4 regions of the Paenibacillus sp. 19GGS1-52 genome follow, and region 3 is predicted to be linked to each of the others. Evidence: predicted binding sites of a transcription regulator. Region 3 holds the regulator's gene; each other region holds the start of a gene.
What was found. Region 3 encodes Rex, which represses fermentation and respiration genes when NADH is low (regulators of the CRP and FNR family bind a similar motif). Its sites were predicted from a motif close to TTGTGAAATATTTCACAA; they were not measured.
Positions count from the first base shown of each region.

Region 1 (7,924 bases), 2.4 Mb from region 3:
GTTTATCATTTGTGAAATATTTCTCAAACTCAGCGTCAGAAAAACCACGCGGATCTAATTTTTGACTTCTCAGTTTCAATAAATCAACTACGTTGATATAGCGAATCTTCAGGTCAGGCAATTTTTCATGAAGGATCGAGATCGCAGCTAAACTTTCCAGGGTTGGTTCTGTACCCGAAGAAGCAAATACGATATCCGGTTCACCCTCTTGATCAGTACTTGCCCAGTCAATGATCTTCAATCCGGTATCCACCAATTCTCTAGCTTCATCCGCACTAAACCATTGTGGACGTGGGTGTTTAGAGGAAACAATCAGGTTGATTTTTTGACGGTCGTTTAAGATGGTATCAAAGACAGCAAGTAAGGTGTTGGCATCGGACGGTAGATATTCACGGATAAATTCCGGCTTCTTATCAGCCAAGTGACCGAGCAACCCAGGATCTTGATGGGTGTAGCCATTATGATCTTGTTGGAACACCGTTGATGTTGCTACGACATTCAATGAAGGGATGTCTGTACGCCATACTTGATCAGTCGCTTTACGCAACCACTTGAAATGCTGAGTAATCATCGAGTCAACCACACGCAGGAAGGCTTCGTAACTTGCAAAGAAACCATGACGCCCCGTTAATACGTAACCTTCCAACAAACCTTCAGCTTGATGTTCGGATAATTGCGAATCAATAACCCGACCATAAGGCGCCATGAATTCATCGTTAGGTTCTTTAATTTGATCCAGCCACTGACGTTTAGTGACTTCAAAAACAGGACCTAAACGATTGGACAAGGTTTCATCCGGTCCGAAGATTCTGAAATTACGGTTATCTTCATTAAGAAGGATAACTTCTCTTAAGTATTTTCCTAAAACCGCCATATCTTGAGCAATAACTTTACCTGGAACAGAGTTATCAAGTGCATAGTTACGGAAATCCGGTAAGTGTAAGTCTTTAATGAGGTTGCCAGCATTCGTAACAGGGTTCATCCCCATGCGTTTATTACCTGTAGGGAGGATTTCAGCAATTTCAGCTTTTAGGCGGCCATTGTCATCGAATAATTCTTCAGGTCTATAACTATTCATCCACTCCAATAAAGCGGGTGCATGTTTCATATTCTTTTGGTCAACCGGAATCGGCACTTGATGGGCACGGAATGAATTTTCATTTGGCACATTGTCCCATTGTTTTGGACCAGTCCAGCCTTTAGGTGAACGGAAGATCAGCACTGGCCATGCCGGACGAGTGGTGTCATTGTTTTCACGCGCATTCTTTTGAATAGCTTCGATTTTTTCGATAATAGTATCCAATACTTTGGCCATTTCCGGGTGCATTGTATTAGGATCTTCACCTTCAACAAAATAGGGTTCCCAACCCATACCTGTGAAGTATGCAGTTAATTCTTCTTTCGATTGACGTGATAGAATCGTTGGGTTACTGATCTTGAACCCATTTAAATGCAGGATTGGCAAAACCGTACCATCTGTGATGGGATTGATGAATCTGTTGGAGAACCAAGACGCAGCTAAAGGTCCGGTTTCAGCCTCTCCATCGCCAATAACGACAGCCGAAATCAAATTCGGATGATCTAAAATCGCTCCAACGCTATGAGAAAGGGAGTAACCTAACTCGCCGCCTTCATGGATAGATCCTGGCGTTTCGGGAGCAGCATGTGATGCAATACCCCCTGGGAACGAGAATTGTTTGAACAATTTTTTCATGCCCGGGATATCCTGCGTGATTTTCGGATAAATTTCAGTATATGTTCCATCAAGATATGAATTTGAAACCATGACCTGACCACCATGACCAGGACCTTCCACGTAGAACATATCCAAATCATATTTGTTAATTACACGATTTAGATGTGCATAAATAAAGTTTTGGCCGGGAATGGTGCCCCAGTGTCCAATCGGTTTAACTTTTACGTCTGAATCTTTTAAAGGCTCTCTTAACAAAGGATTGTCTTTCAAATAAAGTTGGCCTACAGATAGGTAGTTGGTTGCCCGCCAATAGGCGTCAAGTTTTTCTAAGTAAGTTTTAGTTGAGTAATCCACATTCATCGTTGATAATCCCAATCTCATCCACTCCTAAATGATTTTTTCTATACTCTCTAATTAATACTCTCTAATTAATACTTTCAGTCTCATGAACATCATACCGCAGCTTTGATTTAATTCAATCTTTTTAACAATTGATACGGTCCAATTATGTGAAATTTTGAACAAAGTATGAAAACCGGAGTAAATATTTATAAAAAAACTTTGATATTGAGAAATATGTTAGCGAATCCCATGTTGCCGAAGAGTGAAAATTAGCCCGTATGATGAATTAGTATTCTTCAAAAGCATAAAAAAAAGACCGGACAATTTCTCCAGTCTTAACATTAATGAACCGATACAAAGGTGTTGAATTTCAAATATTTGTAGTGGAAGCGCATGTGGGAAAATTCAAATGGCGTGCCATTATCCAAAAAGAAAATACCTTCCATAATGCCTACGGGTTCATTTTCTTTTAAATGCAGCAGTTCTTGATCATTTGACTCCGATGGCTCTGCAAAAATAGATAAAAAGGATTTGGTCACGGCCAGATTGCGCGATTCTTCCAAATAATGAAAAATAGAACCTTCGATAATCGTCTCATTTAAATTTTGGACTATTTTAATCGGGATATAACCTGTTTCGATCATAAAGGGGTCATCATCAAACAGCCTCAAGCGAATGATTTTGTATACAAAATCATGGGGCTCCAAGAACAAATCTCGCTGTAATTCCTCTGTTGGTCGAATGACCTCGAAATGCAATACTTTGATTTTCGGTTTTTTACCATTCATTTGGAAATTGTCAGTGACCCCTAGATTAGAACCTTCATAGTTAAAGATGGATTCGTTCTTTATATATAATGGATTGATAAATGTCCCCGAGCCACGTTTCTTAAATATGATGCCCGAACTTTCCATTTTAGTCAGCGCACGTTTAATTGAACTACGGCTAACTTGGTAAGTTTCACTAAGACTCCGTTCATCCGGCAATCTCATGTCCGCAAACTTTCCCGCGAAGATTTTCATTTTAAGGTCATCAATAATTTGCTTGTAGACAAATGTTGTCATGTAATACTCCTTTTTCAGGTCTGCTATAAATTAAGTATTAAATATATCATAACTGAGATAAGAGATCATCTAAACAACCAAGAAGAAACGGCTTCGCCGTCCTCTGAAAGAGGCGGCACCCGTTTCTTCGAGAAATATAAGGATAAATTATCGTGTGAAGCATATAAATTCTTAAATTTCAAGAAGAAACGGCTGCACCGTATGGACAGCTTATATCCTCCTTTCTACAATCTCGGGTCGATCTCTTTCTCTTTAGCAACCTCGAACAGCAGGTTTGCCGCGATTTGCTTGTAAGTGTCGTTCTCAGGTGTAATCTCGTTCAGCCTCACTTCAAGCATTTGCCGACCCAACCGGTGCTCATTTGCGGAAGTACGTAACTTGGAAGAAACATTCTTCTGCTTCATTAGCTTTCCATACTTGTGTGGAAACTTATAGTCGTACCCATAGATTATCGACAGGTAGCCGGGATTACGAACCTTCAGATAAGGTACCACACCCCGCTGTTCATGCTCCGGCTTAATAACAATGCCCTCCATCTGATTCTCTACAGTTAACTTTGAAAAAAACTGCTCTGCCCTAATGTAGGCATCAGCCTCTTTCAAGTCGAGAACCAAACATTCGTCGTCATTCAAGAAACGGTATTGTTCAGAGGTTGTGCCGTCAGGTATGCGCTCTTCCCCATCCGCTAACACTTCCTTCAGAATTGTAAATGGCTTGTACGCCAATTCCGCATCACCCGCATACAACTCTAATTGCTGCTTGTATATACGGTAAGCTTCATCACGCTGGTTAAGGTTCACATAGGCTTCTCTGATCCCTCGGACATATTTAAAGTTCTGATATACGTGAGATCCATAATTGGTACTAAGCGCCTCTTTCGACAAATGATGCTGATCCTGTTCGAAGCCGCTTGCTTCAAATTCCTGCACTAGCTTACCCAGTGCCTCCTCGAAGCCATTTTGTCTTAGGAAATCGAGTTCCGTCTCCAGCGCCTTACCAATCGGCCGGAATTGACGCTCAATCAGCCCGTCTCCAAGCGCTTTCCAGGGTAGAAGCTCCCCATCCAGAATAAGCACAGTTAGCCCTTGCTCAGTCATGTAGGTCCCCAATCTGTGAAGCAACTGTTCGTAGATGGGTGTCAAATCGACAGCCTGAATCTTATACCCATTACGGCTAACCGCATAACACTGCTCCAGCTTCCGATATAGATACACATTACAGCGTGAACCCATGTATTTGGGCTGCAGCACAACTTCTGATACGCCGCGTTCAGCAAAGTAATCCAGACCTTTTCGCAAAGACTCGAGCTCTCCAGCAGCCTCATCCTTGTCCGCCGGTGACATCGTCCCGGAGATGAAATTAACTCGATTTTGCGAGCAATATTGCAGTCTGCGTACAGCCTCGTTATCAAGATCCTGTAAGGATACTACTTTCTCTTCTCGGAATAGGATCGGAAGTTCTTCCTGCACTGCTGTAATCTGTGACTTCTGATTTTTATAAAAAGGTCTAAACGAAATACGCACAGAAGTCAGCACATTACCCTGCGCACACCCCGTGTCGAGGTGGATTTTATTCTTTATCCGAAAAGTCTGCTTAGCTGCAATATGCCCGAATAGATGGAAAGGGTGATTCCCCTCCGCTTCTTGCTTGAGAAAATTAAGTTGTTCCTCAAAGGAAGCTTCACGATCGATCCGAAAGTTACGTTGGTGACGTAGGGAATTCGTATCCAGCTTGCCAATATATTTATTACGACAAGGGGCATGCGTTACATAAAATGAAGGTCCTTGCATGCCAATATAACGGTAAAATGGCTTAGACAGCTCCACTAAAACTGAAAATTTATTAAAAAGCGCGGCATCCTCCTTGAGCACTTGGGTCGAATCAAAGTACGTTCGCAGCAGTTCCGGATCAGTGCCCTGAATCTCACCCTTTACGTACTTGTAGACAAAGTTCTCGTGATTGCCCATAACAAACAGAAAATGCTCACGATTTTCATATAGAAACTCTACGGTCTCACGTGTTTGCTTACCTTTATCAATCCAGTCCCCTACAAGAATGATTTTCGTATCTCTGAGCTTATCCGTCAGCGTCAGCTTACCTTCATCTACCCGGTAGCCATAATTACGCAGCAGTCCCTGAAGCTCCTGAACACACTCGTGAACATCGCCAACCACAATAAATTCTTGGCCTTGCGGAAGTACTGTAGATCTATAATCCTCCCAATCCTGAACTCTCACCTGATAGTCCGGATTAGGTTGCCCTTCCTCTGTCAGGTAGAAATCCTTGGCGCGTACCTTATGAATTTTGTTGTATCCTTCCCGTGACAGAACTGGCAGAACGTCCTTTCTCAACCGATTCAGATGGCTCGAAATCAATTTTTTGGAGCGTTCCGAAGCGTAGTAATCCTCCCGTTTGCGGTAATCGAACAGAATAACCTCCAGGTTGTAATTATTCTCTTGGGCAATTTCACGAACCTTACTACGGTAATCCTCAGACAGTCCAATGGTATCCATTACTACAAATTCCGCATTAATGGGAAGTGAGGTGACCAGCTTCAGCCGCTCAAACAATAGTTGAAAGGCATGCGAACTCGCCTCCAGCATAACCTGATCATACTTATCGTAGTCATAGCCTAGTATCTCCTGCCGGATTCCATCAGAAGACAAATACTGAACATTCGTCCGTACGCCCCTGGAAATATCCTCTAATTTGAGCTGCGGAATCAGCACTTCTTTGGCAAAAGTCGATTTTCCGCATTCCGTCGCCCCTACGAGCAGAAATATTGTATGTACACGGGTTTGAATTTCCACGGCTTACTCCCCCTTTCTTCGCACTATAGCGCATTGTGTCGTACGCATCTTGTCAACCCGGTCACCAACCATCAAATACTCAACCTCAACCGCTAAACCTTGAACCGTATCCGTAAACCATTGCTGGAACGCTTCCTGTCCCATTTCCCACTTATGATCTTCATGCCGGAAACCTTCCAGCTCATAGTATCGGTTGAAATCAGCATTGGGCGTCGTTACTATGAATTGGTCGTAATCGACATCCCTGCATACTTGCTGGATAAGCGCTGCAGCTTCACCCTCGCTCATATGCTCGATGACTTCCGTTAATATCACATCGACCTGCTCCCCATTGTACGACTCCAGAAAATGATCCAGAGAGTGAAAAGTAGCCAAGTTATCAATTTCCTTAGCTCTCGCTTTCCGATTCACAACCTCCAACAGCTCCTCGACTACATCAATGGCATAATAGGCATTTTCCATTTTTCCGGCAAAAGGAATAGCATAGAACCCTTCGCCGCATCCAATGTCCACAATCGGCTTATTGAACGGAAGGACACTCGAAATATAACTACGCCGCTGCATTGCGGTACTTCCATACTCCAGCCCGATGGAATAGCGAGCTGTTTGCTCGATGTATTCCTTATATTTCTTAAACCGCTCTCTGGAGGTCAGGAAATTCCTCGCAAATAAACTGCGTATATAAAAGGGTGCATCGATGACATTCAGGCTGCGAATATACTTATCCAAAATAGATTCCGAAATATCTATATATTCATCTCCAAACATGGACAAGAACAAGGACAAGACACTCACAACATGTAAGAGGTGATACAAGCTTTTATGTGTAGTAATGGTCAGTGAATAGCTCTTATGGGCTTGAAGCTGCAAGGAAAAGGTATAGTCCTTCAAGTGCTTTTCAAAAAATTCAATATAATGTACCCGCTCCACATGCACCAAGTTGATGAAAAAAGAGTGCTCATATCCTTCCTCGTCCCGATCGTCCTGCGCCTTGAAGAGTGTAGAGAAGAACTCATTGATCGCATTAAGCGAAAATAGAGGTGTGTTAAACCGCGAGACATTTAGGTACTCAAAGCTCTCACTTTCGTTCTGCTTGTAGGAGAGTTCATTATCTGCATCCTTAAAATAAACGTTATACGTCGCGTCATTGGAATACCAGCCGTACGCCAATCCTTGGCGAACCGGACGAAGCTGCATCCCTGTCACTGGATTCTTCTTAATTAAAAAAGTGAATTTTGGATTCGTAGATTTCAATTGTACAATGGCCACTACCATCTTCCTCCCATCAATCTTACTATAGGGTCACAGTCCCCATACTTCCTGTAAAGCTTGCCGAAACAAGGCATCCAACTGCTGATCTCGGGAGTACTCCTTAGCATTTAAGGACGCCGCTACTTTATCAAACACTTGGAACTGCTCTTCTAAATAATCGTTAATCGCGCTTAATCGCGGCTCGTAGTCCAGTTCCTCACCCGCCTTTTTCCGTGACAGCAATTGCTGTATCTCCTGCCATAACTCTTCATCCTTGGGGATCAGCCGATCTACCAGCACATCAAACGCCATTGGCGGCATCTCCTCATAGCGGTTAATCCATTCGCAGGCTAGAACAGGGCGCAGTACATAGAAGTATTTCTTAATCTTGACCTGCTCGCCCTGCAAGTAATCACGGTAGTTCCCTTTAGCCATGTTCAAATAATGATACATACAAGACTTGGGTGAGAATGTGTACGGTGAAATCCCTCTAAGCTTCTCGGCCACAGTGTACTTCTCTTCATATTGAATGGGCGATTGCAGCCACTCCAGTAATGGAGGGTTGGACTTGCGGAATAAATTTAATGCTTTTCGCAAATCCCAACCATTGATATCCAGCCTGTCATTAATAGGTCGTTCAATAACATCCCGCTTATCGAAAATAGATAAGTACCATTCCGGTTTTTGAAGATAAATAAATCGCACATCGTAATCGCTATCCTGAGACGGGAACCCCCATGCTCGGCTGCCAGATTCACAGG
Region 1 covers NZ_CP059724.1:79,783-87,706, forward strand. The annotation lists gene H1230_RS00335 (phosphoketolase family protein) at 1-2,056, opposite strand, end outside; gene H1230_RS00340 (GntR family transcriptional regulator) at 2,380-3,102, opposite strand; gene H1230_RS00345 (metallophosphoesterase) at 3,327-5,912, opposite strand; gene H1230_RS00350 (methyltransferase domain-containing protein) at 5,916-7,181, opposite strand; gene H1230_RS00355 (nucleotidyltransferase domain-containing protein) at 7,215-7,924, opposite strand, start outside.
Region 1: H1230_RS00335 (phosphoketolase family protein) is a predicted target of Rex. The motif match lies at 2,204-2,221, and genes of this name have one in related genera.

Region 2 (7,924 bases), 1.6 Mb from region 3:
GAGCCAACATATCAGGACTTAATTGTTCAAGGAATAAAAAAAGGATTAGATTCGTATTTTAAAATTACAGTGAAAAAATAGAACTGGAATCAATTCAATTCTGGATTGAGAATAACGTGGAATACCGGACATCACAAAAACCGCAGGGGCTATGTTAAGCCCCTGCGGTTTTTGTGTTTAGCCGAATAGAGTAGGAATAGATAGCTTATTGTGCGGTTACGAATTCTGCAGCTTTAATACCGGCTTGGCGACCGAAGATTATGATTTCTGCAACAGAGTTGCCGCCGATCCGATTCTGACCGTGTAAGCCGCCTGTAACTTCGCCTGCCGCGAATAGGCCAGGAATAGCTGCACCTGCTTTATTTAACACTTCTGTGTTGGTGTTGATGACTACGCCGCCCATCGTGTAATGAATTCCAGGTCCGATTTTAATTGCGTAGTATGGCGCGCCGGACAAGTCATTGTCCATGCCTGTCGTTCTGCCAAATTCGGCATCCTTTTTATTCTTCACAGCGCTGTTCCATGTATCCAGTGTAGTTTGCAGCTGTTCTGCAGGAACATTAATTTCTTTTGCCAATGCCCCGATAGTATCCCCTTGGATTACGAAGCCCATTTTTTCATACTGTTCAATTGCTTTAACACGGGTTTTTACGCCGGAATCAAATATTAGAATGGCCGCTTTTTCAGGAAGTGTATTGATTGCCGCTGTAACTTTATCACGCGTATCCATTTCGTTCGTGAAACGTTTGCCTTCACTTGAAATAAGAAGAGCTCCTTCACCGCGAACAGCTTCTCCTATGAGATAGGATTTTTCTTGCTGTACCGTAGGGTGAACTTGAATTTGATCCATATCAACGGTTGTGCCGCCGACTTTCTCAATCATCTTGATGCCATCTCCGGTGCTGCCTATCTGGTTAGTGGTCACGTAACCTGCCAAATCAGGTCTGACCTCGGTAATCATCTCCATATTGGCACCGAAACCGCCAGTTGTTACAATAACTGCATTTGAAGTGATATTTTTCTCATCTGCTTGATTAAAAAGCACTTTGACGCCATTTATTTTGCCGTCTTGTTCAGTGATTTCCTTAACATCGGCGTTCACAAACAGTGGGATACCTTTTTCTTGTAAGTTTTTTACCAGACCTTTGACAAGGTATTGACCTACCGCCGATCCGTCTTCAGGACGGTGTGTGCGCTTTTCGTTCATGCCGCCAGTAATGGTGATATTATTCAAGCGAATTCCAATGGAATCCAGCCATTCGATTGCACTTGCGGAATTGTCAACGAAGAAACGAAGCATCTCCTTATTGTTGGTACCATGACCGCCTTTTAATGACTCTTCATAAAATAAATCATTGCTGTCTTTAATGCCTTGCTCTTTTTGGAATTTGGTCTCAGAAGCGTTCATCCCTGAAGAGGATTTGTTTGTATTCCCGCCAACAACCGGCATTTTCTCAAAAATAACCGGGTTCAGGCCTTTTTCTTTGGCCTCCAGGGCAGCAGACATGCCCGCACCGCCTGAACCGATAATGATGATATCGTATTTATCTTTTAATTGATCATACGGTGTATAACTTGCTTCAGATGCTCCTGAAACGCCCTCAACTTTTTCAACTTTGCTGGTCTCATTGTCCTTGCTCTGTTTCTCATTGCCATTCCCGTTGCCGCATCCTGCGATCACGAGCATGACTGAGAGAATGAGAGTAAGGGCAGCGGCTGCTGTCTTCTTCATTTTATAATCTCGCCCCTTTGTGCATATTTTCACAATAAGCATAGCGGAAAGGTTCCTGCCCTTGGAAGCATTAGTAATTAAAGAAAGGGTTAAGTAATTAAAGTAAGCGGAGCGAGGCTTTATCTTGACGACAATTAGTAGGCTATGCTATTATCTGTTTTATATTAAAGGCAATGTAGCCAAAGGGCTCAACCTCGCTTATCAGCGTTGGTTGAGCCCTTCTTGCATTTAAATGGAGAGGAGATTGTTGATGAGAAAAAAATTATTGCTGCAAAGACTGGATGAAATAGGAAAAGTGCTTGAGAATAGAGGGGATGTATTAGCTTTATTTGGTCTTGGTTCTGTGGGAATAGAAACCGATCGCATAGACGAATATTCAGATATTGATTTCTTTGTTATTGTAACTCCAGGCAACAAACAGAGATATATTGACCATCTGGATTGGCTGGAGGAAACCTATCCGTTAGCGTACCATTTTAAAAATACCGATCTGGGACATAAAATTTTATTCGAAGATGGAATTTATGGCGAGTTTGCAATATTTGAAGAGTCAGATTTAGAAAGTGCTCTTTATACGGGCGGCAGAATGATTTGGAAGCAACCTTCTTATACGAATGAAGATATTCTTACAGGAAAAGCAGTCATCCCTTCCTTGAAATCATCTTCGATCGACCATGTCGTCGGTGAAGCACTGACCAACATTTATGTGGGGCTTGGCAGATACGCCAGAGGAGAGAAATTATCAGCTTTAAGGTTTATTGAAAGTTATCCGATAGACGGATTACTGTCTGTGATGCATTTATTAGAGCCGGAGGTAGCTTACTTTCCTGATGTATTTGGAAATGAGAGGAGAGTTGAGAAGAGATTCCCTGAATTTTCAAGTTTTCTAAGTGGCATGCTTCAAGGTTATGATAAAATCCCAGAGTCTGCTATTCATCTTCTGAATTACTTGGAAAAAATTTATCCTGTTAATCCAAGAATGAGCTCAGAAATACGGGCTTTAGCCGAACATTGCAGAAAATGAGGTTGATTCTTCAGAATGGTTAACTGAGATGGAAAGTATGGTGTAATCGGAACGGTCAATGGATGTGACATGATCCTGTGGCTGTAGCACCAGACGGGCATCGTTTGATCGCTGTTCCGGTAGTCCGCTTGGGTCTTAAGATCATCATAAACCTCAACTATGAGTTCATTAAAAAAAGAGCTGCCGACGGCAGCTCCTTAAACCTATTCTTCGGTTCAACATTTTTTTAGAATCTAACTTACAAGCCTACTAATTTAATAACAATAGAAGCGTTTACGTTTGTATTTGTGCCTCCTGCCAATGTCTGAAGAGTAACGGGCGAAATTGAAGTATGATTTCTCAGAGTAATAACATCACCTGCGGCTAGAGTAAGCATGAGGTGTCCATTGTTTTGTTGAGTACCTGAACCTGAACCGAATATACCTTCCGTTACAGGAGTTCCATTAACAAAGATAGCAAATTGATTGGGCTCTACAGCTGCCACTGAAAAATTAATCTCATAAACACCACTATTGTCAATTTGAATATTCGCGGTTCCTGGTGCATGTGTAATTCCAGCTAAAACACCGTTTGAATCAAAAGGAACATCAGCCTCTAATGCAACAATTTGCGCAGATGTATTATAAATATATCCGAAATACAATGAGCCTGCTGGACCGGTTGCACCCGCCGGACCTGCTGGACCGGTTGCACCCGCCGGACCTGCTGGACCGGTTGCACCCGCCGGACCTGCTGGACCGATTGCACCTGCCGGGCCTGCTGGACCGATTGCACCCGCTATGCCTGCCGGACCCGTTACACCAGCAGCACCCGCTACTCCTGCCGGACCAGTTGCACCCGTTGCACCAGCCGAACCCGTCGCACCAGCAGCACCCGTTGCACCCGCTGTGCCTGCTGCTCCAGTCTGGCCAACTGCTCCAGTTTCACCTATTGTATTTTCTTTGGCCTCCGCTTTGTAAGAAATTACACGATCCAATGCTACGACAGCTTCTGCACGATTGAGTGGATTCATCGGCTTAAAGCTACTGTCCGCATCATGGCCAATCAATATATTACTAACTATTGCTGTATTAACGGCATACTTAGCCCAATCAGCAATCATACTCGCATCTTGGAATGAAGTGCCTGCGCTTTCATTTGCAGATAAGTTTAGCAGTCTCCCCACAATAACAGCCACTTCTTGTCTGCTAATCGGTTTGTTGGGGCCGATTGTTCCATCTGCATAACCTGTAATATACCCTGCTTTGACAGCGACTGCCAATTCGGAGTAAGCCCAATGATTCGAAGGAACATCACTAAATGATATTGCAGCTTTTTCTGTAAATCCAAAAGAACGATTAATTAAAGAAAAAAATTCCGCTCTTGTGATTGAATTATCAGGTTTGAAGCTTCCATCCTCGTATTTTTTAATAAGACCTTTTTGAATCCAAGTATTGATTTGGCTTTCTGCCCAATGCCCTTTAATATCCGATGCTTGTGATGCAGTGGCACCGAATGCCACTCCAAAGGATGAGAACAGCATACATGCAAAAAATAATGATAATACGGACATCTTAATTGATTTTTTCTTCATGTTTTTGCCTCCGAATTATCTATTTATTCTATGACCAACATTATTGGAAGAATATACTTTATCCTATCATAATAAATTACCCAGTATTAAATAAATTTTAGATAGTATTTACGATATAAAAATTTAATATATATCTGAAGTATGTAAAGTTTCTATGCGGATAGATATCGATATAATATTTGATGATGAAACTCCTCCTGAGCATAGGGGAGATGGTTTGACAATCACCGCAGTGAAAGTCGTTGCAAAAGTATCTATAATCGTTGACAGCCTATCTTAGAAAAGAAGCAAAATTTCTCTATACTCTATATGTAAGCGATTACAAATAGCGATAGGGGGAATAATCAATTGAATAAGAAAAAAGGGTTGACACTGCTTTCCGGTATTCTAATGTTGTCGCTGTTGAGTGCGTGTGGCAACAACAATGGTAACGCCGGAGGGAATGGGGCGGAGCCGGGGGCTTCGGCAGCCGCGACGCAGGCGGCGGGAGACGATAAGCAGGCTACCGGAGATTCCAGTACAATAGATACATCCCAACCTGTCACACTGAAGATGATCTTTGTGGGGCCAAAGCCGATTGATTACGATACAGTATTTGGAGAGATCAATAAGAAGCTGAAGGAGAAAATAAACGTGACTCTGGAAGGCGAATTCTTAGACTGGTCGGACTGGGCGCAGAAATATCCACTCAAACTCGCGGCCAACGAGGATTTCGACCTCATTTACGCAGCCAACTGGGCAAGCTACAACGATCAGGCCATCAAAGGTGGCTTCCTGGAACTGACTGATGCTTTACTGCAGAAGTACGCTCCGATGACCTGGGAAGCGATGCCAGAGGTGAGTTGGGGTCAGGCAAAGGTGAACGGCAAGCTTTATATGGTGCCCCAGAACCGCGGGGAAACGGTGGAAAAGCTGATTCTATATCGGGAGGACCTTCGCAAGAAATACAACCTGCCAGAGATCAACAGTCCGGAAGCTTACGCTACCTACCTCAAGACCATCGCCGAGAAAGAGAAGGGTGTCGTTCCGTTCACACCAGAGACAGGAGACTGGAAATTCCACAACCTGGACCGGGTACTCCTGAAGCAGCAGAATGAATGGAACATGCTCGACTTTGAATTACCGATAGGCTTCAAGCTGACTGATCCCGCTGGTAAAGTGTTCAATGTTTACGAAACACCGGAATTTAAGGAACTGGTCTACTATTATAAAGATCTGGCCGATCATAACGTCTGGTCGAAGAGTGCGCAAAACAGCAAGCTCGATCACCAGCAGGAGTTCCGGGAAGGCAAGACGGCGTCGATTACGCACAACCTGGGCACGCTGGGATCTTTGATGACCGACATGCGCGGGAAGAATTCGCCATATGAATTGGCGCTGGCTGACGTTACGCCGGACAAGAAAAAGTCAGTGGCTGTCTCCACGCAGAATGGGGTCGCCATCCACGCCTCCTCCAAGAATCCTGAACGAGCGCTGATGATGGTTGATCTGCTGCAGAACGACAAAGAACTGCACGATCTCATCATGAGTGGCATCGCTGGTGTGCATTACAATCCGTTAGGAGACGACAAGTACACGAATGCGGATAAGAACGCTAACTTCACCGGCTTCTCCAACTGGAGCTTTAACTCCCCGCTGAATCGGGACAACGCTTCCTTCCCAGATGAAGCGAACGCGCTGACCGACAAATGGGAAGGGGAGGTTTACCACTATCCGCTGGAAACCTTTGTGTTCGATAACAGCAAGGTGAAGACGGAAATCGCAAATGTAAGCAATGTGATGCTCCAATACGGCATTCCGCTGGAATATGGCACGGTAAATGATGTAGACAGTGGGCTGGCCAAGCTTCAGAAGCAGACAAAAGCCGCTGGCATAGACAAAATAATCGCGGAAGTTCAGCGTCAGATTGACGAATTCCTGGCCAAATCGACACAATAATAGACTTGCTTATGTTTCCGATGTTTTCGTCTATAACTACACTCATACAACAAGAAAGCCCGCGTTGAGACGCGGGCTTCTTTACATTCAACCTTCTCTAGCAGCACCTGGTCTCTCATAAGAAATCCGGTTCATTCCAAATCGAAGCCTCCGGTGTATAGTCTAGTCCTGCAAGCGTTTCGTGAAATTCATATTTTATTGTATAAAAAGCTATAGATAAAAATAAGTGGTAATAAAGCTATGCTATGTTAAACTGTACTTGGTATGCCGAAAATAGAAAATAAAACCATCAGGAGGAATTATGAAAAGTAAAAAAAAGGGATTGTTATCCATAGTGATGGTACTAGTCTTAGTGCTGGTTACCGCATGTGGAGGAGAAAAAAAAGAAGTCAGTTTAGGTATTACTGAAAGCGGATCTTATACCAATGATTATTTTGGGTTTTCACTAACCTTCCCTAAAGAATGGGTTTACCAAAATGCTGACCAGATGAGAGAACTCATGGCTGCTAGTGCAGGAGCTATTGCTGGAGATGATAAAGCCAAAGGGAAAATGCTGGATTTAACTGTGGCCAAAACGCTCAACTTATTGATGGCATCGAAATTTTCATTAGATTCAGGTAAAGCTGGCCCTTCTGCAGTGGCTGTTGCTGAAAAAGTAAGCATGCTCCAAGGTATTAAAAGTGGAAAAGATTATTTGGAAGCTTCTAAGAAATTAATGACGGATAGCAAGCTTCCTTACAAATATAAGGAGATAACAACTGTTAAAGTGGGTGGGAAAGACATGGATATGATGGAGGCCACTATTGAAGCAGGTGACCTGATCGTTTCACAGGACTATTACAGTACAATTATCGACGGCTATGCTTTTAATCTTATTCTTACTTATACAGACGATGAGTCAAAGGTTGAAACGGATAAGATATTGCAGTCAGTTAAGTTTAAATAATAGGACTGTCTCAAAAAAAGATTTTTTTCACGTATGCGCCAGCTTTTTGCACTTCAAAGCTGTAAAAGCTAGAAACCGAGCTAGTCTCCGAGTTATTGGAGACTGGCTCGGTTTCGTTTTGATCTTTGTGTTCCTTGCGGAGTGGATTGTGGAGTGGGTCTCACTTGATCTAATATTTCCATTGGAACAGAGCGTGGATGAGGAACTATCCGAAGACTATGGGAAACTAGTCGATCCGCGAATGCATACGAGCCTGTCTGGTATCTTTGGAGCCAGAGATTTCATCACCCATGGCAATAAGGTTTGTCTGATCGCAAGTGCGTTCACCGATGCAATATTAGCTGCAAATAGTGCGAAAATGTATCTCGACCCAGCAGCCTTCAATATGGCGGGTGTCCCCAATTAAGGTAGAAATACAATAATCCCTCAGAGAAGCACACTTTGAGTATGCACTTGAAAAAGGAACTGCCGACGGCAGCTCCTTAGACTTGTTCTAATATCAAAATTGTTCTACAGGCTTGAAATGCTCCTCTTTTTCATCTATTGCTTCACTCACACAACAAAAAAGCCCGCGTTGAGACACGAGCTTTCTTGACATTAAATGAGGATTTAATTCAACTCATCTAACAATGTTTTTAGTTGTGGATCGAGGTTCAAAGTGTTCAACACTATCGTTAAAGCCTCTGCACGTGTTGCTTTACTCTTAGGCTC
Region 2 covers NZ_CP059724.1:4,069,548-4,077,471, reverse strand. The annotation lists gene H1230_RS19100 (N-acetylmuramoyl-L-alanine amidase) at 1-81, shown strand, start outside; gene H1230_RS19095 (flavocytochrome c) at 206-1,732, opposite strand; gene H1230_RS19090 (hypothetical protein) at 1,983-2,756, shown strand; gene H1230_RS19085 (S-layer homology domain-containing protein) at 2,995-4,329, opposite strand; gene H1230_RS19080 (ABC transporter substrate-binding protein) at 4,678-6,267, shown strand; gene H1230_RS19075 (hypothetical protein) at 6,569-7,213, shown strand; gene H1230_RS19070 (hypothetical protein) at 7,362-7,619, shown strand; gene H1230_RS19065 (S-layer homology domain-containing protein) at 7,823-7,924, opposite strand, start outside.
Region 2: H1230_RS19095 (flavocytochrome c) is a predicted target of Rex. The motif match lies at 1,750-1,767, and genes of this name have one in related genera.

Region 3 (7,924 bases):
GGTATTACAGATACAGATGTACAGGATGCCCCAGCGCTGGAAGAGATGATGATGGAACTCGTACCACTGCTGGATGATGTTGTGCTTGTAGGTCATAATGTTGCTTTTGATTTCAGTTTTCTGCAAAGTGCTTTAGACCGATGTGGTTATCTGCCGTTTCAGGGGCGGATTCTGGATACGATTGATTTCCTCAAGATATGTTTTCCTTCCCTGACGTCGTATCAGTTGGGAGCGGTCAGCACCAGCTTTGGGGTAACGCATGAACGTCCGCACCAGGCGGACAGTGACGCGCTTGCAACCGCACTTTTATTGCTGAAGTGTCTGGAGGAGCTAGATAGTCTCCCACTGCTTACCATTCAGAGGCTTAGTGAGCTCTTCAACGAAGAAGAAAGCGATCTAGGCTGGTATTTCGACGGGCTGTTGCGGGAACGTGAGAAGGAAACCCTTCAACCCGAAGGTGACCTCACCTTCTATCGACAGTTGGCACTGGCTGTAGGAGATTGGACAGAGCTTGCACCACCAAGAGATGATCATGATGCTAATCCACTGGATAATCTCTCCTTTACTGATTATATGGAAGAGGTAACCAGACGGCTTAAAGATACATTGCCCCATTACGAAAGCAGGGAAGCACAGGATATTATGATCACTGAGGTGATGACGGCGCTTGCTGAAGATAAACATTTGCTGATTGAAGCAGGGACGGGAACCGGGAAATCGCTCGGCTATCTGCTTCCAGCTATTTATCAGAGCGTGCGAAGCGGTCAAAAAGTCATGGTCAGCACTCATACTATTAATTTGCAGGATCAATTACGTGAGCGTGATGTCCCACTCCTGACTAAGGTCATTCCATTTCCATTCAAGGCTGCAATCTTCAAGGGAAGAGGGCATTATTTGTGTCTGCGCAAGTTTGAACATAAGATTAATAAGAAGGACTTTATAAGTCCGAGAGAAGACTCGCTTACAGCAGCTCAAATGATCGTATGGTTGACTCAAAGCGAATCCGGAGATGACGAGGAACTCAATTTGGGTGGTCGTGGTGGTGATTTCTGGGAAACTGTGGCCAGTGATACCGATTCTTGTCTGGGACGCGCATGCCCATGGTTCCGCAAATGTTACTACCACCGGGCAAAACATGAAGCCGGTATAGCTGATGTAGTGATAACGAATCATTCCAAGCTATTCGCAGATGTGAAGGCTGGCCATCAACTGCTTCCTGCTTATGAGCACCTTGTTATTGATGAGGCCCATCATTTGGAGGATGTAGCTGGCAAGCATCTTGGAATGAATATGAAGCATTTCACTGTGTCGCATGCACTCTCACGTCTCTATAAGGATAGCCGCAACGGTCAACTGCCGGCACTGCGACTGATGTTGCAATCTTCAGGCAGTGAGCAGGCCTCAGAATGGAGCGGAGTCATAGACAGGATTTATCCTGATTTGCTTACGGTGAAGGAAACCTGGGATATGCTTACTGATAAGCTGTTTAGCCTTATGCCAGAGCGCAGTGATGCGTCTGCTGGCGAAGCTGGGCAATTAGTTCTGCGTCTGCTCCCGGGGAATAAACCTAAGACGTGGGAGGAACTGGAGGCTCTAGAGAACTCCTTAAATCTCACTCTAACGGATATCATACGCAAGGGTGACAAGATGCTGAATGAGATGCGTGATCAGGACGGACAGTCTTCCTCTGACAGTCTTGTGACCGATATCAGTGGTTTATTCAAAGATTTGGCTTCTATTCGTGAACAAGTGCGTTTCTTTATGGGAATGAATGACGACAATGTAGTATATTGGCTGGAGGCTAATGGTAATTATCGCAGCAAATCGTTACAGCTCTATGCGGTGCCTGTGGATGTTAGTTCGCAGCTCAAGGAGCTGTTCTTCGATAAGAAGCGGAGTATTATATTAACTTCGGCTACCCTGTCTGTCGATAAATCATTTCAGTTTATGATTGATAATCTAGGTCTGAATGCAGCTGTTGAAGAAGGTCGCCTCATGACAGTGTTGCTACCCTCTCCGTTCCGTTATCGGGAACAGGCGCTGCTCGTCATTCCGCGCGATTTTCCAAGTGTGAAAGGTAGTGTGGGGGATGCCCGATTTGTGGATATGCTAGTGCAGTCACTTGCTGAAGCAGCAGTGGTCACCCGTGGGCGGATGCTTGTGTTGTTCACCTCTTACAAGATGCTTCGCCAAGTGTATGAGCCGCTTAAAGAAGCACTGGCTTCGCAAGAAATCACTGTACTGGGCCAAGGAGTGGAAGGCGGCAGCAGAAGCAAGTTGATCCGCCGTTTTCAGGACAGCACAGCTTCTGTGCTGCTCGGTACGAGTAGCTTCTGGGAGGGTGTAGATATTCCGGGTGAGGCCTTGACCTGTCTTGCTATCGTCAGACTGCCGTTTCAGCCACCGAACCATCCGCTAGCCGAGGCAAAGGCAGAGTTGCTGCAGGCTCAGAAGAAGAATCCGTTTATGAAGCTGTCTGTTCCACAAGCAGTCATTCGCTTCAAGCAGGGTTTTGGGCGTCTGGTGCGCACAGCCCAGGATCGCGGAATTGTCATTGTATATGATACCAGAGTTATTGAATCTTATTATGGGAAGTATTTCCTTTATTCACTACCAGGCCCCAAGATGGAGCATATGCTTACTGATCAAATGGTTCCTCGTATTGCTGAATGGCTGGAAGAAGGCGGCGTTATCTAAAACGTCGCCAATCCTGTTGATGTGAATCACCATTATTTGGAACTATATCTTAAATTAGGAGGAGAAAACATGAAATCGGATAATAAAATATCGGAGGCTGTCGTTCGCAGGCTACCAGTGTACCTGCGTTTCCTGAATGATCTCCAAAAACGTGAAATTCCCACAGTTTCATCTCAAGAGCTTGGTCAAAAATTAGATCTTAACCCGGCGCAGATTCGTAAGGATCTGGCTTATTTTGGCGATTTTGGTAGAAAAGGGATTGGTTACGACGTATCCTATCTCATTGAGAAGATCCGCCACATTTTGAAGCTGGACCAGCAAATTAACGTAGCTCTGGTAGGTGCCGGTAATCTCGGACATGCGTTGTCCAATTACAATGCTTACTTGAAAGACACGATGAAGATAACAGCGGTGTTTGACTCCTATGCCCCCAAGGTAGGACAACAAATTCACTCTTTAACCGTTCAACCTATGGATGAGCTGGAAAGTACCATCCGCAAGCAGGGAATCCGCATTGGGATTATTACTGTTCCGGATTTTGAAGCGCAGAATGTGGCTGACATTTTGGTTACATCAGGAATCGAAGCGATTCTGAATTTCGCACCGGTTATTTTGAAGACGCCTTCTTATGTGCGCATTCATGCGGCTGACTTTACTACAGATTTGCAGAGTCTGGCCTATTATTTACAAGATGGAAGGGAAGAGATTGAAGATGGCAAGCAATAAGACTGTTATCAAAAACGGGCGTTTTCTCGTACCGGGAGCGATTAAGCCTGTTCTGAGTGGATATATGACTATAGAAGATGATTTAATCTCTTACATAGGTGAAGAGGAACCTCTTTTTGAAGAGGGTGTACAAATCGTTGACGGTAGCCGCCTGCTGTTCATGCCGGGACTAGTGAATACACACGGACATACAGCGATGTCCTTGCTGCGCGGTTACGGAGATGATCTGGCGCTACAGGTATGGCTTCAGGAGAAAATGTGGCCGATGGAGGAAAAGTTCACCGGAGATGATGTGTACTGGGGCACTTCACTATCTGTGCTGGAAATGTTAAAGGGAGGCACAACCACCTTCCTGGATATGTATGATCATATGGACCGGGTAGCCGAAGTTGTTGAGCAATCAGGCATTCGTGCTGTTTTGATGCGTGGAGTAATTGGTCTGTGCTCTGAAGAGGTGCAGAATCATAAGCTTGCAGAAGCTATTGCGTTTGCCAGCAACTGGTACGGGAAGGCTGAGGGTAGAATCACTACGATGATGTCACCACACGCGCCATATACTTGCCCACCGGACTTTTTTGTGAAGTTTGTGCAAGCCGCCCATGATTTGGATTTGCCAATGCACACGCATATGTCGGAGACGAAACGCGAAGTGGAACAGAACATAGCTGATTACGGTTTGCGGCCTGTAGCGCATCTGGAGAAGCTGGGCATGTTCACTCGTCCATCACTTGTAGCCCATGCTGTTCATTTGAACGATGAAGAAATCGGAATTTTATCGCGTCATAATGTTGGCGTTTCCCATAATCCTGGTAGCAACCTGAAGCTTGCCAGCGGAGTGGCCCGCGTTACAGATCTCCTGAATGCAGGTGTGAAGGTGTCCTTGGGTACGGATGGCGCAGCAAGCAATAATAATCTGGATATGTTCGAGGAAATGCGGCTTGCGGCACTCATCCATAAAGGTGTAAGTGGTGATCCAACAGCTGTTCCTGCTCCACAAGCCTTGCGTATGGCTACGGAGTATGGAGCAAAGTCGATCTTTTTAGATAAGGTGGGCAGACTTGCGGCCGGAATGAAAGCAGATTTCATTGCATTGGATATTGATCAGCCCCATCTGCTGCCACACACGGATTTGCTCTCTCATGCTGTTTACTCAGCCAGTGCCAGAGATGTGGAGCATGTCTGGATCAATGGCAAGCAGGTTGTGAAGCACGGTGAATGTCTGACGCTTGATGAGGAAGCCATCTGCCGCAAGGCGCAGGAATCCTTTGAAGGGCTGTTGAAGCGGTAACTGACCTGTACTTCTTAGTTGTCTGAATTAAATATACGAAAGGAAGCTGCAGCTTGAAGAATAGGAGAAAATGGATCCTGCTGGGCTCGGCCCTCATTCTGCTCCTTCTGGTCGGACTTAGCCAGTTCTATGCCTACATCATGAAAGATCAATGGAACGAGCGAGATGCCGCTGAGGACGTTGCCAGAACACGTACCGGACTGACAGAGGTATCGAAGGCACAGAAATCAGTGTGGGATGAAAACTCGGTGTATTGGGTTCTTACGGGGAAGAATGAAGCTGGAACCGCGATGATGGTATGGGTACGCTTTACAGTAGAGGGTAAGGTTGCTGATGGCGACAACGCCGTTTACGGGGAAGAACTAAGTAAGGGAACCTCAGAGCAGCAAATGCGTGTAATTATCGCTGCTCAACTGCCGGATATTAAGATTGAACGGCTGCTGCCGGGTGTGTATAACGGAGAGTATGCTTGGCAGCTTTTCTATGAGCAGGGAGAACGTTATTATTATCAATTCTACCGTTTTTCTGATGGAAGTCCGATTGGAGAGGGCTACAGTCTGCCTAATCGTTAAGTTGTGAGACAACTGAGGAAACATTCCGTTAAAGTTTACAACATCAAAACAGCAAGTCCCACAACTGGGACTTGCTGTTTTTTTGATTTTTCGGACTGCCGCTAGTAGTATTGTAATTAGATCGATCTCTGTAATATCCTGCGGATTTATGTATATCCAATAGATAGATCAAAATATATCTTTTGAAGGAAGATTCGAGAACTTTGTTGTCGATAAAAGCTGAAAGGAGAGCCTCAAATAGGAAGGAATTAGTATTAAAAATTTTAAATAAATTCACATCTTCTTCCGATTTCGTATATACACCTATGATATACTATTACTTGTATTGATGCATGCCTAATAACATGCTAGTCTCGGATTAGCGCTAGACACGCTATTTTTATCAGTTCATACAATCTAATGATTTTCATCTTTGAGAGGAGGACGTTTCTTGAAATTGCGTATTGTACCTGTACTGCTAACGTCACTGCTGTCAGCTGCCCTTTTGTTCGGTGGGTGGTTTCTGTATCGTCAGTATGTCATTCAAGAGCCGCTCCAAAAGATTGTGGCAGGATATCAAGGTGTTAACAGTTCACATATTACTATTAACCGTAACGAGGTCACATTGAAACTAGATTTGCAACCGGGCACGAAATTGCGTGAACTGGTTCAATATGTGTCTACCGAAGGGAAGTCAGTAATCGGTGCTCGGACACTGAAGCTTGATGTTGATCAGCATTCCAACACTCTACTAGATGAATATTGGGATAAAGCAATGTTCTCGGTTGCAGAAGCAATGGAGAGCCGAAAGTATACACTAATACCTGCTAAACTTGATGGACTGAAGGAGCAATACTCGAAATATACTGATGTGATCGCTACGACGGAAATCGACGACAATAATGTCTATGTAAGCCTAAGTAACGGTAAAGAGAGCAAATTCATCATTTTACCGCGACAACCGGGAACGATGGGGGTATGGAATAATGCCTAAGTGGTTGAAAGAAGCTTTTGTTGGATTTATCCCTGTATTGTTGATCTTTATGGCGTTTATTGGTGTTAATATTTTTCCTGTGGTTATCGCCGGAGGAATGGTTGGTGCACTTCTACTTATAGCCCATTTACGTGGCGGCATGACAGTGAGTGCCGGAGCGGAGAAGAAACGCAAGAAGAACGGACCCTCCAAGCTTACCTTTGATGAAATTGGCGGTCAGGATAGTGCGAAGCAGGAACTGCGTGAAGCGCTGGATTTTCTGATCCGGCACGAAGAAATCAGTAAATTTGGGATTCGCCCGCTAAAAGGGATCTTGCTTACAGGCCCTCCGGGAACCGGTAAGACATTAATGGCTAAAGCCGCAGCACATTACACAAATTCTGTATTCGTAGCTGCAGCAGGCAGTGAGTTTGTAGAAATGTATGTTGGTGTAGGTGCCGGACGTATTCGTGATTTGTTCAAGGATGCCCGCGCTCGTGCAGTTAAGGAGAACAAAGAAAGTGCCATTATTTTTATTGATGAAATTGATGTTATCGGCGGCAAGCGCGAGGGCGGTCAGCAACGTGAATATGATCAGACTTTGAATCAGCTGTTAACCGAAATGGACGGGATATATAATAACGAAGCTCCGCGTATTCTGCTGGTTGCGGCAACGAACCGTAAAGAAATGCTCGATACAGCGCTGCTGCGTCCGGGGCGGTTCGATCGTCACATTCAAGTGGATATGCCGGATAAAAAAGGTCGTAAATCGATTCTTGATCTGCATGCCAAGAACAAGCCGCTGCGTGCTGATGTGAGCCTCGACAAAATTGCCGAGGAAGCTTACGGCTTCTCCGGAGCCCAGCTCGAAAGTGTCATGAATGAGGCGGCCATCTATATGATGCGCGAGAATCTGATAGAAGTAGAGCAACGCCATCTATCAATGGCCATTGACAAGGTGATGATGGGCGAGAAGACAGACCGTGAAACCAATCATGAAGAAAAGAAACGGGTCGCAATACATGAATTGGGACATGCTATCATGGCTGAGATGCTTCGTCCGGGAAGTGTAAGCCAGGTTACTCTTACTCCGCGCGGACAAGCACTTGGATATGTTCGTCATAATCCGCAGGAAGAGCAATATCTGTATACCAAGGATTATTTGGAGGAACAGATCATGATCGCTCTCGGTGGAGCCGCCGCCGAAGTGATATTTTACGGAGGGCGAAGTACGGGTTCCCGAGGTGACTTTGATCAAGCGCTGAATATTGTGGAGACAATGATGAAATCAGGTTTGACTTCACTGGGGATTGCCAACCTGCAAATGGTCACCACGGAAGAGCTAATGAAAGAGAATAGTAAAATACTGGATGAGCTGATGACGCGTACGCATGAGCTGCTGGAGAAGCAGAGAAATGTGTTCGATTACTCGCTTGACATCTTAATGAAGGAAGAAGTTCTCTCTGGAGACCAATTTCGTTGTCAATTTAGTGACAGTGTACTTTTACCGGCATAATTCTTTATGCTGGTTATTTTTTTTTACTTTTCAGACATGCTAAGATATCATTATATGTCGGGCTATATAAATCTTTACGACAGACAAGGTACAATACAAAAGTATAGATACCTGAAAGGATGGAGACTTTTTTATGAATTTTAAGAAAATTGGTGTCATCGGTGGTGGCACGA
Region 3 covers NZ_CP059724.1:2,472,891-2,480,814, forward strand. The annotation lists gene dinG (ATP-dependent DNA helicase DinG) at 1-2,697, shown strand, start outside; gene H1230_RS11640 (redox-sensing transcriptional repressor Rex) at 2,767-3,423, shown strand; gene H1230_RS11645 (amidohydrolase) at 3,410-4,711, shown strand; gene H1230_RS11650 (cell wall elongation regulator TseB-like domain-containing protein) at 4,765-5,283, shown strand; gene H1230_RS11655 (hypothetical protein) at 5,714-6,256, shown strand; gene H1230_RS11660 (AAA family ATPase) at 6,249-7,751, shown strand; gene H1230_RS11665 (3-hydroxyacyl-CoA dehydrogenase family protein) at 7,885-7,924, shown strand, end outside.

Region 4 (7,924 bases), 2.4 Mb from region 3:
TTGTTTGCTATTGAGAAGCTTGGCATGAAGCAAGCCCTGCAAGACCTCGTTAAGAAACCGGCGCATAACTAAGATTATGATTCAGGAGGTAAACCTATATGATTAAGACCATGAAAGAAGTACTGCAAATCAATGATATCGATAATGTGGCTGTTGCGCTCAAAGACTACAAAGCAGGCGACAACATTGTTATTGGTGTGAAGGAAATTGCCATCATCGAGGATATTGCCAGAGGTCACAAAATCGCACTCAGCAGCATAAATGAAGGCGAAAATGTAATGAAATACGGATATCCGATTGGTCATGCTATAGCGCCCATCGCTCCAGGTGCATGGGTGCATACCCATAATACCAAGACTAATCTGACAGGGGTAGAGGAGTATAGCTTCGTACAGAAGCTGACGCCTAATCCTTTCGTGGCTGAGAATCTAACGTTCAAGGGCTACAAACGTCTAGATGGTTCTGTAGGTATCCGCAACGAGCTGTGGATTGTACCTACAGTAGGCTGTGTCAATGGTGTTGCTGAACAGATCATCAACACCTTTAAAGCTGAGGTTGGAGATATTGCTCCGTTTGATAATCTGCTGGTGCTGAAGCATAATTACGGCTGCTCCCAACTGGGTGACGACCATGCCAATACCCGTACGATTCTGGGTGATGCGGTGAAGCATCCGAATGCCGGCGGTGTACTTGTGCTTGGACTTGGCTGTGAGAACAACAATCTGCAGATTTTCAAAGAATCTCTTGGCAGTTATGATGAGAACCGAGTAAAGTTCCTGGTCTCCCAGGAAGTTAACAATGAGGTTGAAGAAGGCGTAAAGCTGCTGAAGGAAATCTTCAATAATGTACAAGGTGATCATCGCGAAGAGGTTGCACTTTCTGAGTTGAAGATTGGTCTGAAATGCGGGGGCTCCGATGGTCTTTCAGGCATCACTGCTAATCCGCTCTTGGGACGTCTATCAGATTTCATGGCTGCTCAGGGCGGTACAACCGTACTTACAGAAGTTCCAGAAATGTTCGGGGCAGAGAAGATTCTGATGGAACGCGCAGCGGACGAAGTGGTATTCCACAAGATCGTTGATCTTATTAACGACTTCAAACAATATTTTATGGATTATAAACAGCCAGTGTATGAGAATCCCTCTCCGGGTAATAAAGCGGGCGGAATTACTACACTGGAGGACAAATCGTTGGGCTGCACACAGAAATCGGGTACTTCGACCGTTATGGATGTGCTGAAATACGGAGAATCTATCCATAACAAAGGTCTAAACCTGCTTAATGCGCCTGGCAACGATCTGGTAGCTTCTTCTGCACTTGCAGCAGCAGGCTGCCAACTGGTGATCTTCACTACGGGTCGGGGAACTCCATTTGGTACATTTGTGCCAACGATGAAGGTATCCACCAATTCCCCCCTCTTTGAAGGCAAACGGCACTGGATTGATTTCAATGCGGGTGTATTGGTGGAAGACGGCTTAGCAGACGATGTCCTGCGCAGTTTCATCCGTTACATTATTGATGTAGCAAGCGGCGAACTCGTCAACAACGAGAAGAATAATTTCCGCGAGATTGCCATTTTCAAGACAGGTGTAACGCTGTAAAATACCACATTATTTCTAATCTATAAGATAAAAGGCGGTTTCCCATGCTTTTAAAGGCAGAAGGAGGCGGTCTTTTTGTCGTGGGAAATTTAAACGGTACTCATTAGATGCACGCAATCTTCTCACAAGTTGATAAGATCCTGTGCATCTTTTTTGAGTTTGTGACTGGAATCACAATGACCCTATTTTGCCTATGCTAATCTGTTGTTGAGAAGAGTTCTCAATAAGGAGTGGCGCACATGGAAAAAGTGCTGAAGATGGATGAGTCCATATTTGAATTGGTGGATCGGCATCCTGAAGTGATCGATATTATGGTAGAGCTGGGTTTTCACGATATTGTAAAGCCCGGGATGCTTCAGACCGCCGGCCGCTTCATGACCCTCTCCAAAGGCTTCAAGCTGAAGAAAATAGACAAGGATACCGCCAGGCTGACTTTTCAACAACACGGCTTCAAGGTACTTGAATAGAGCAACGTAGTTCACAAGACTTCGATAAGAGGAGAAATTATAATGAGCGAACTGATAAATAACCGTGAGGTTGATGTGCCGGAGCAAACACGCCGCCAAGCTATGCTTAGAGAGATTATTAAGGAACTGCATGCAGGTAAAAGTGTAGAGGAAGTAAAGGCGCGGTTTGCAGAAGCTGTGGGAGATGTAACAGTGGCGGAAATCTCTGCTATGGAACATTCCCTAATGACAGAAGAAGGTATTCCCGTTTCAGAGGTGCAACGCCTTTGCTCAGTGCATACAGCGATCTTCAAAGGTTCAATTGAGGCCATTCACCGTTCCAGCGCACCAGAAGAACAGCCGGGTCACCCCGTGCATACCTTTAAGCTTGAGAACCGTGAAATCGAACGGCTTGTCAACTTCCGTCTCGAACTGCACGCGGATAAGTTCCAGAAGAACGCTAGCGAGGAGATCATTTTTAAACTGCTGGAGGATTTGAGCCTGCTGCTGGACCTAGATAAGCACTATAGTCGCAAAGAGAATCTGGTATTCCCTTATCTCGAGAAGTACGGTATTTATGGACCGACCAAAGTAATGTGGGGTGTAGATGATAATATTCGCAACATGATAAAAGGGGCCAAGGCGCTTCTCAGCAATTACCAAGGAGAACAAGCAGAGATAAATGATGCGCTTGCGCTTATCATTACAGAAGTGAATGAGATGATCTTTAAAGAAGAGAATATTCTTCTGCCTATGGCGCTGGATAAGCTAACTGAAGACGAATGGGTCAAAATCGCCCGTGAAAGTGATGAGATAGGCTTCTGCTTGACAGCACCGGAGCAAGAATGGATTCCGGTTCGTGTCGCTGAACCAGAAGGGGCGGCTTCTGGGGATCAGAAGGAAGAAGCTGAAGAAAAAGAAACAGAAGCAGCACCACAGGGCTTTATTCGCTTTGAGACAGGTCTTCTGTCCATGCAACAGCTTGAGGCTGTTATGAATCATCTGCCGGTTGATCTAACCTTTATTGACGAGAATGATGTAGTCCGTTATTTCTCCCACGGCAAAGAGCGTATTTTTGCTCGGACTAAAGCCGTCATCGGCCGCACGGTCCAGAACTGTCATCCGCCGCAAAGTGTACATGTCGTTGAGAAGCTGTTGGAGGATTTCAAGGCCGGACGCAAGGATGCAGAGGACTTTTGGATTGCGATGAAGGATAAGTTCATCTATATTCGTTACTTTGCTGTACGGGATGAGACAGGTCGGTATATGGGCACTTTGGAATTTACGCAGAATATTGCTCCGATCCGTGCATTAGAGGGACAAAAACGTATTTTGTCGGAATAACATTATTTATATCTGCTGTGTCTGCTTAGCAAATCTCTTATATTTTCACAAGGACTCTCTTACCTCAGCGTAAGGGAGTTTTTGATATACGAGCGGGCCAAGATTTATTCTATACTCTAGAGATATGGCCGGGTGTATCGTCTTTCCTTGACCGCAGGGAGGGGTTCTATTATAGTGGATACGTACGATTAACTATTTTAGCATAGAAAAAGGTGGCTTGTTACATGTCTGAAAATATCTACGTTGGCGTGGATTTGGGTGGAACCACAATTAAGGTTGGGATCTGCAATGCCGAGGGACAACTGCTGCATACTTACGAAGGACCAACAGGAACCCAAGATGGCGTCGATACCGTCATCGATAATATCGAGAAGTATGTGCGTCAAATCGTGGAGGATTCTCCATACTCTTGGGAACAGCTGGCTGGTGTAGGGGCGGGCTTGGCTGGGTTCACAAATATCCGTGAAGGAATTATTATTCTTGCGCCTAACATAGGATTTAGAGACGTACCGATTCGTTCCATTCTGGAGGGTCGATTAAACAAGCCTGTCAAAATAGACAATGACGCCAATGTGGCGGCATTAGGTGAAGCATGGAGTGGTGCAGGGCGTGGCGTAGAGAATTGCGTCTGCTACACCCTGGGAACTGGCGTTGGTGGTGGAATTATTATTAACGGTAAAATCTATCAGGGCTTTGCCGGTCTAGCTGGTGAATTGGGGCATATTACTGTAGTGCCGGATCTGGAAGCTATCCAGTGCGGCTGTGGCAACATAGGCTGTTTGGAAACCGTTTCCTCCGCTACCGGAATCATCCGTATGGCTAATGATGCTGTAGCGCGCGGCGACCGTACCTCTCTCTCATTAGTAGAAAAGATCGCTGCAAAAGAAGTGTTCGATGCCGCGAAGGCTGGCGATGAAGTAGCCATTCGCATTATCAACCGGGCAGCCTTCTACCTGGGTAAATCCATGGCTGCAGTTGCTGCCGTGCTTAACCCTGAGGTATTCATCGTTGGTGGAGGCGTATCCAAAGCTGGCGATATTCTATTTAATGAAGTTCGTCGCGTATTTGCCAAGCTGACACCGGCGCCGCTTCAGACAGGTGTTACAATTATTCCTGCTGAGCTTGGCAATGATGCTGGTATTGTTGGTGCTGCTGGCCTGCTGATACGTTCTTAATAAGCGGATATTATTCATATACTATAATCTTAGGGAGGGGATGCTTTGATGACCGAATTGGAGGGTGCTCCTTCGGCTGGGGCCACCCTGATCATTATTACGGGAATGTCAGGCGCGGGGAAGACTATTGCTGTGCAGAGTCTGGAGGATCTAGGCTTCTTCTGTGTAGATAATCTGCCGCCAGTACTTATTCCCAAGTTCGCAGAGTTGATTGAACAATCAAAGGGCAAGATTGCTAAGGTAGCTCTTGTAATTGACCTGCGGGGACGGGAGTTCTTCACCGCCCTAGCGGAATCACTTGCCTACATCAAGGATGAGTCTACGATTGGTTGCGAAATTCTTTTTCTGGATGCTACGGATTCTGTACTTGTCCAGCGCTACAAGGAAAGTCGGCGGCATCATCCGCTTGCGCCCAAAGGAATGCCGCTTGACGGCATCCGTCTGGAACGCAAAATGCTTGAGGATTTGAAGGATTCGGCTACGCTGTGTCTGGACACAAGCAGTATGAAGCCGGCGCAACTTAAGGAGAAGATTGTATCCCGTTTTTCCCATCTTGGAAAAAGCACGCTCTCCGTCAACATTACTTCGTTCGGATTCAAGTATGGTATTCCCATTGATGCAGACCTCGTGTTTGATGTTCGTTTTTTGCCTAATCCGCACTATGTAGATCACCTGCGGCCCAAAACCGGCCAGGACAGCGATGTCTATGATTATGTAATGAAATGGCCCGAAACGCAGGTATTCCTGACCAAACTGTTAGATATGCTTCATTTTCTAATTCCTCAATATCGTAAAGAAGGCAAATCCCAGATTATAATCGGTATTGGCTGCACAGGCGGCAAACACCGGTCGGTAGCTATTTCCGAATACTTGGGTAAAATGCTAGGCGTCAGCGAGACGGAATCTATAACAGTTAGTCACCGGGATTCCGAGCGTGATCGGCACTAACGAGAGAAGGGGTCAATAGTGGCTGAAGAACAAATTCCTCGTCCGCGTATCGTCGTTATGGGCGGAGGTACAGGATTATCTGTCATGCTTCGGGGCTTAAAAGAAAAGCCGCTGGACATTACAGCTATAGTAACTGTAGCAGATGATGGGGGCAGCTCCGGTATTCTGCGCAGTGAACTGCAAATGCCGCCACCAGGCGATATCCGCAACGTACTCACAGCTATGGCGGATGTAGAGCCATTAATGGCGGAAATCATGAGATACCGCTTTAGCAACGGCGGTGAAGGACTGGCAGGACATAGTCTTGGCAACCTGATCCTAGCTGCACTTACAGATATATCCGGTGATTTTGTCACTGCTGTCCGGGAACTTAGCCGTTTATTTGCTGTTCGCGGCCGGGTGTTGCCTGCGGCTGGAGAAGCCGTAGTCCTGCACGCTGAAATGGCGGACGGCACCATTATTACCGGCGAATCTAAGATTCCAGAGGCAGGCGGCATCATTAAGCGTGTGTTTTTGGAGCCAGCAGATGTGGAACCGCTGCCTGAAGCACTTGAGGCTATCCAGAAGGCAGATGCAATCCTGCTGGGTCCAGGGAGTCTATACACCAGTATCCTTCCGAACTTGCTAGTGCCCAAGCTGGCCGAGGCTGTAGTGTCCTCCAATGCAATCAAGATTTTTGTCTGCAACGTAATGACTCAACCCGGTGAAACGGATAACTATACAGTGAGTGATCACCTTCAGGCCGTATACGATCATATCGGGCTGCATCTGTTCGATTATGTAATCGTTAACGATGGTGAAATCCCGGAACAGGTACAGAGTAAATACGCGGAGAAGGGCGCTCGCCCGGTGGTGCTGGATCAGGAAGCGCTGGATGGCAATGGGTATAAGGTAATAGCTGATAAATTGGTGTTATTTCGCACTTATTTAAGGCATGATACTGATAAGCTCAGCCATCACATTTATCAGCTTGTACAGGACTGGATATCAAGATAACTCCACAGGCAGTAATATCAAGAAAGAGGTGAGACCCTTGTCTTTTGCGGCCCTTACCAAAAAAGAACTGACGATGGTGGAGAGCCAGCCTTGCTGTGAGAAGGCCGAAATGTCAGCGCTGATCCGGATGAACGGATCTGTGCAGCTTTCAAGCAAAAAGGTTGTTCTCGACATTTCGACAGAGAACGCCGCGATTGCAAGGCGGGTATATTCTTTACTTAAGAAATATTACCAGGTTCATATCGAGCTACTCGTGCGTAAAAAAATGCGGTTGAAGAAGAATAACGTCTATATCGTCCGGATTCCGACTCGCGTACAGGAGATTCTAAATGATCTTCGAATCGTTTCCGAGGGCTTTAATTTCACGGATGGTATCGATAACGAGATTGTTGGCAAAAACTGCTGCAAACGTGCATACTTGCGCGGCGCCTTCATGGCGGGTGGCTCAGTTAACAACCCCGAAGGTTCCTCCTACCATCTAGAGATATCCTCGATGTATGAGGAGCACTGTAAGGCGCTTGTAGATCTGGCCGGTGAGTTTCACTTGAATGCCCGGTGCATCGAGCGTAAGAAGGGCTTTATTCTCTATATTAAAGAAGGCGAAAAGATCATTGAGTTCTTAAGCCTTATTGGTGCGCATCAGGCGTTGTTCAAATTTGAGGATGTGCGCATCATGCGTGACATGCGTAATTCGGTTAACCGTCTCGTTAACTGTGAAACCGCGAATTTGAACAAAACGATCAGTGCGGCAGTGCGGCAGATTGAGAATATCAAGCTGTTGCAGAGGGAGGTGGGACTGGACTCCTTGCCGGATAAATTGCGGGAAGTCGCAGAAGTCAGGTTGGCCAATCCAGATATCAACCTTAAAGAAGTCGGAGAAATGCTGAGGGGTACGGTCAGCAAATCAGGGGTAAACCACCGACTGCGCAAAATTGATGAACTGGCGGACAAGGTGCGGGGCAGTTGATTTATTTTTGTTCTAGTGTGGATTAAGTTATAATGATATAATATTATAAAATTTAATGTGAAAATTTTTGGGCAGATCTCAAATAGGGGGTAAGCGTTTCATGACAAAGCACCCGGTAGTTGTACGGTTAAAGACGGGGCTCCATGCACGGCCGGCAGCATTGTTTGTGCAAGAAGCTAACAAGTTTTCGTCGGAGATTTTCGTGGAAAAAGACGATAAAAAAGTAAACGCCAAAAGCATCATGGGTATTATGAGCCTGGCGATCAGTTCCGGCACGGAGATTTATATTAGCGCGGATGGCGCCGATGCAGACCAAGCTGTAACCGCTTTGACAAGTCTCGTTAGCAAAGAAGAGCTTGAAAACCAGTGATTTTTGTAAAGCCTTTCTTTTTCTTATGACCAAAAGCCCCTTGTGGGCTTTTTTTCATATAGCCGTATGCTTCGAAG
Region 4 covers NZ_CP059724.1:117,838-125,761, reverse strand. The annotation lists gene H1230_RS00555 (tagaturonate reductase) at 1-72, shown strand, start outside; gene H1230_RS00550 (UxaA family hydrolase) at 111-1,601, shown strand; gene H1230_RS00545 (DUF1858 domain-containing protein) at 1,841-2,068, shown strand; gene H1230_RS00540 (DUF438 domain-containing protein) at 2,111-3,391, shown strand; gene H1230_RS00535 (ROK family glucokinase) at 3,616-4,566, shown strand; gene rapZ (RNase adapter RapZ) at 4,615-5,514, shown strand; gene H1230_RS00525 (gluconeogenesis factor YvcK family protein) at 5,572-6,510, shown strand; gene whiA (DNA-binding protein WhiA) at 6,548-7,477, shown strand; gene H1230_RS00515 (HPr family phosphocarrier protein) at 7,578-7,847, shown strand.
Region 4: H1230_RS00545 (DUF1858 domain-containing protein) is a predicted target of Rex. The motif match lies at 1,761-1,778, and genes of this name have one in related genera.